One region of the Rhizobium sp. F40D2 genome, then DNA from elsewhere that is predicted to be linked to it. Evidence: predicted binding sites of a transcription regulator. Region 1 holds the regulator's gene; the other holds the start of a gene.
The links. The regulator HrcA, encoded in region 1, represses chaperone genes, less so after heat shock. The targets are predictions, from matches to a motif close to GTTAGCACTCNCNNNNNGNGAGTGCTAAC.

Region 1 (2,453 bases):
GGCCGGAGACCCGAAAGCATGCATGGCCCCCTCCGGTCGTGCCGTGTGGCGGCACCTGCAGGGCGTCAGGTGCCGGTGGCTTGATCGTTTCCTCGGGATTGAAGATCAGGAGCACACCCGGCCCGCAGCGGAAGAAGACATGCCGGTTGGCGGCGCGGGCGATCTTTTCAAGTCCGAGAACACTCTCGTAGAACGCCTCGGCCTCATCGAGATCCCGCGCATAGAGCGCCGTTTCCAACATGCCTTCCAGCATGGGGTTCATCCCGCAATCGCCTGTTTCTGCAGGGCGACAAGTTCGCCGATTCCGCTCTTGGCAAGGCCCATCAGCGAGGTGAATTCCTCTTCGGAAAACGGCGCGCCTTCGGCCGTGCCCTGGATTTCGACGATCCCGCCGGCGCCCGTCATCACGAAGTTGGCGTCGGTCTCGGCCGAGGAATCCTCAAGGTAATCGAGGTCGATCACCGGCTGGCTGGCGAAAACGCCGCAGGAGATGGCGGCGACATGATCCTTGAGGACTCGGTCGACCTTGATCATGTTGCGGCTTTCCATCCATTTCAGGCAGTCGTAAAGGGCGATCCAGCCGCCGGTGATCGAGGCCGTCCGCGTGCCGCCATCGGCCTGGATGACGTCGCAATCAAGGGTGATCTGCCGCTCGCCGAGCGCCTGCAGATCGACGACGGCGCGCAGCGACCGGCCGATCAGCCGCTGGATTTCCTGGGTGCGGCCGCCCTGCTTGCCGGCTGCGGCCTCGCGTTTCATGCGCTCGCCGGTCGCCCGGGGAAGCATGCCGTATTCTGCCGTGACCCAGCCCTTGCCGCTATTGCGCAGCCATGGCGGCGTCTTTTCTTCGAGGCTGGCCGTGCAGAGCACATGCGTATCGCCGAATTTCACCAGGCAGGAGCCTTCCGCATGCTTGGAAAAATTGCGCTCGAACGAGACCTTGCGCATCTGGTCGATTTTTCTGCCTGAAGGCCGCATTCTTATCTCCTGGGGTTTGTTGACCGCTTCTACGATTGGCGGCGCCTATTTGCAAATTCCCTTTTGCCACGGCTGCGAGTTTGACTTACTTTTCGCGAAATATCATCAGCGTGGGTTCGAGAGTTTCATGGGCATCAGGTCGACATCGGTTTCGGATGCCGTTGCTGCGCTGGACGAGCGCTCCAGGGAAATTTTTCGCCGCATCGTCGAAGGCTATCTGGAGAGCGGCGAGCCGCTCGGTTCGCGCAATCTGTCCCGCCTGCTGCCGATGTCGCTGTCGCCGGCCTCGGTGCGCAACGTCATGAGCGATCTCGAAGATCTCGGCCTCATCTATTCGCCGCATATCAGCGCCGGCCGGCTGCCGACCCAGATCGGCCTGCGTTTCTTCGTCGATGCCTTCATGCAGGTCGGCGATCTCTCCGCTGAGGACCGCGCCAGCATCGACCGCCAGGTGCGGGCCGAAAGCGGCGGCAATCCAGTGGAATCGATGATGAACGAGGCGAGCCGCATGCTGTCGGGCATTTCGCGCGGCGCCGGCCTGGTCATCACCTCGAAAAGCGATCCGGTGCTCAAACATGTCGAGTTCATCCGGCTGGAGCCGACAAAGGCGCTAGCCGTGCTCGTCGGCGATCACGACCAGGTGGAAAACCGCATCATCGAGCTGCCGGCGGGCGTCACCTCCTCGCAGCTGGCCGAGGCGGCGAATTTTCTCAATGCCCACATGTCCGGCCAGACCCTGCCGGAGCTGCGCAAACAATTAAGTCAGCTGAAGGATAACGTCCGCCACGAACTCGATGCCCTGTCGCGTGATCTCGTCGAACGCGGCATTGCCGTCTGGGCCGGCAGCCCGGACGAGGGCAAGCCGGCGCAACTGATCATCCGCGGCCGCGCCAACCTGCTCGAAGGTCTCGCCGGCGCCGAGGATCTCGACCGGCTGCGGCTGCTGTTCGACGATCTCGAAAAGAAGGACAGCCTGATCGAGATCCTCAATCTCGCCGAAACCGGCTCGGGCGTGCGCATCTTTATCGGCTCGGAAAACAAGCTCTTCTCGCTGTCCGGCTCGTCGCTCATCGTCGCGCCCTATCGTGACGACGACGATCGCATCGTCGGCGCCGTTGGCGTCATCGGCCCGACGCGGCTCAATTATTCCCGTATCGTGCCGATGGTGGACTACACCGCCCAGCTCGTCTCCCGGCTTTCGCGCAATCCGCTTTGACGCCACCTTGAAGAAGACCGCGGAATTTTCGCTTCTTTGTCACGCAGACTTGATTTTTTTCGGTCAAACCTCGATATCGGGCGCATCTGAAGACACCAACCGGAGACCGTCATGACCGATGACACGACGAAAAACGGACCTGACGCAACTGCGGCCGATGCCGCAGCCGACGCCGCCGCCTACGTCGAGAACAATATTGCGCAGGAAGAGGCCCCCCAGCCGGACCCGCTCGAGCTTCTGAAAGCCGAAAACGGCGAAC
Region 2 (2,453 bases), 560 kb from region 1:
ATGAAATCATCGGCCGAGCGCTGCGAGAACTCGTAATCGAAGGGATATTCGATCACCGCGTTGAACCCCAGCGTTTCCAGGATGCGGGCCTTCAGCGGCGCGGGCGTCAGGCGGAAGACCGGGGTCTCGGGCCGGAAGACCGTGCGCGGATGCGGCTCGAACGTCAGCACCAAAGCCGGGATGCCGCGCGCCTTTGCGATTTCGAGCGCGCGGTTGAGCACCGACTGGTGGCCGCGGTGCACGCCGTCGAAATTGCCGATGGCAATGACGCCGCCCTTGAGGTGGGCGGGCAAGGGTTCCCGGGTTTCATTGCGGTGGAAGACGGTCATCGGCTGGCTTCTCTTTATGCAAGGCGTGGCATCCACCACTTCGGCGCGGCTTTTTCCCGATCGAGATAGGCGTTGAGGATCGCCTCGTCGGTTTCGCCGTTCAAGGTGTATTCCCGGGCGTGTATACCGCCGCTGATGTAGAGAAGGTCGAGGCCGTAATTCAAGGCGCCGCGCACATCGGTCGGCATGCCGTCGCCGATTGCCAGCACGCGCTCGACAGGGAAATCGCCGCGAAGCTCGCGGGCAGCGGCCAGCGTCGCCTCATAGATCGGCCGGTGCGGTTTTCCGGCGATGCGGGTGCTGCCGCCAAGCTGCTCGTAATAGGCGGCCATAGCGCCGGCGCAGGGGATGATGCGATGGCCGCGCTCGACCACGAGGTCGGGATTGGCGCAGATCATCGGCACCTCGCGGGATTTGAATTCCAGAAGCATGTCGGTGTAATCCTCCGGCTTCTGCGTCTCGTCGTCGAAAAAGCCGGTGCAAACGAGGGATTGCGCTTCGCCCGCCGGCCGGCGCTCGATGTCGAGGCCGTCGAGCAGCGGGCTGTCACGTTCGGGACCGAGCAGAAAGACCGTCTTTGGCCCTTCGGCGATCAGCCGGCGCGTGACGTCGCCTGAGGTGACGATCCGGTCATAGGCGCCGTCGGGAACGCCGATCTGGCGCAACTGCTCGACCACCTGCCAGGAAAGGCGCGGCGAATTGGTGATGAGGACGACGGCGACGCCGCCGGCGCGGGCCGCTTCAAGGGCAGCGGCCGCCTTCGGAAACGGATCGACGCCATTGTGAACGACGCCCCAGACATCGCAGAGCACCACGTCATAGTGCGCTGTGATATCAGAGAAGTTTTCTATCCGCCTGGCCATTCCGATTTCCCGATTTGCTTCAGTCACCGGTGACATTGCAAAGGCGCAAGGCGATGGCAAGGAATTTTCTTTGTCCTTCGCGCAGCGTGCCGGTTTCGGCGGCAATCTCTGCAATTCTTCGGCCTCTTCACAATTCCGGCACAAAAATTCGTGATTGCTCTCATTGACTCCTCTCGGAGCCATCCCTAAATGCTCGTCGCTAGCACTCACCGCAAGGGAGTGCTAACATTCATCCATGTGGGCCGCTCCGGTCCGCGAATGTCATTCGATCGAGGGATTAGACAATGGCAAGCACCAACTTCCGCCCCCTTCACGACCGCGTCGTTGTTCGCCGCGTTGAGTCCGAAGCCAAGACCAAGGGTGGGATCATCATTCCCGATACCGCCAAGGAAAAGCCGCAGGAAGGCGAAATCGTCGCCGTCGGTTCCGGCGCTCGTGACGAGTCCGGCAAGGTCGTCGCACTCGACGTCAAGGCTGGCGACCGCATCCTGTTCGGCAAGTGGTCCGGCACTGAAGTCAAGATCGACGGCGAAGACCTTCTGATCATGAAGGAAGCCGACATTATGGGCATCATCGGCTGATCAGCCGCTGGCCTTTCCGACCTAGCCGACGGGTCTAGAACCCGGACACTCGAATTGAGGAGTTTCAATCATGGCATCTAAAGAAATCAAGTTTGGTCGTACCGCGCGCGAAAAGATGCTGCGTGGCGTCGACATCCTCGCCGATGCAGTCAAGGTAACGCTCGGCCCGAAGGGCCGTAACGTCATCATCGACAAGTCCTTCGGCGCTCCGCGCATCACCAAGGACGGCGTTTCCGTCGCCAAGGAAATCGAACTCGAAGACAAGTTCGAAAACATGGGCGCCCAGATGGTCCGCGAAGTTGCTTCGAAGACCAACGACATCGCCGGCGACGGCACCACGACTGCAACCGTTCTTGCCCAGGCGATCGTTCGTGAAGGCAACAAGGCCGTTGCAGCCGGCATGAACCCGATGGACCTGAAGCGCGGGATCGACCTCGCAGTTGCCGACGTCGTGAAGGATCTCCAGGCCAAGGCCAAGAAGATCTCCACCTCTGAGGAAGTTGCACAGGTCGGCACTATCTCGGCAAACGGCGACAAGCAGGTCGGTCTTGACATTGCCGAAGCCATGCAGAAGGTCGGCAACGAAGGCGTCATCACGGTTGAAGAAGCCAAGACCGCCGAAACCGAACTCGAAGTCGTCGAAGGCATGCAGTTCGACCGCGGCTACCTCAGCCCCTACT

Region 2: the regulator HrcA is predicted to act here: its motif matches at 1,391-1,419, upstream of groES (co-chaperone GroES).

What each region holds. Positions count from the first base shown of each region.
Region 1 is NZ_CM131436.1:1,199,188-1,201,640, reverse strand. It holds gene ACS4RS_RS05810 (VOC family protein) at 1-262, opposite strand, end outside; gene rph (ribonuclease PH) at 259-978, opposite strand; gene hrcA (heat-inducible transcriptional repressor HrcA) at 1,106-2,194, shown strand; gene grpE (nucleotide exchange factor GrpE) at 2,306-2,453, shown strand, end outside.
Region 2 is NZ_CM131436.1:639,136-641,588, forward strand. It holds gene ACS4RS_RS03160 (bifunctional riboflavin kinase/FAD synthetase) at 1-329, opposite strand, end outside; gene ACS4RS_RS03165 (TIGR01459 family HAD-type hydrolase) at 344-1,192, opposite strand; gene groES (co-chaperone GroES) at 1,477-1,773, shown strand; gene groL (chaperonin GroEL) at 1,844-2,453, shown strand, end outside.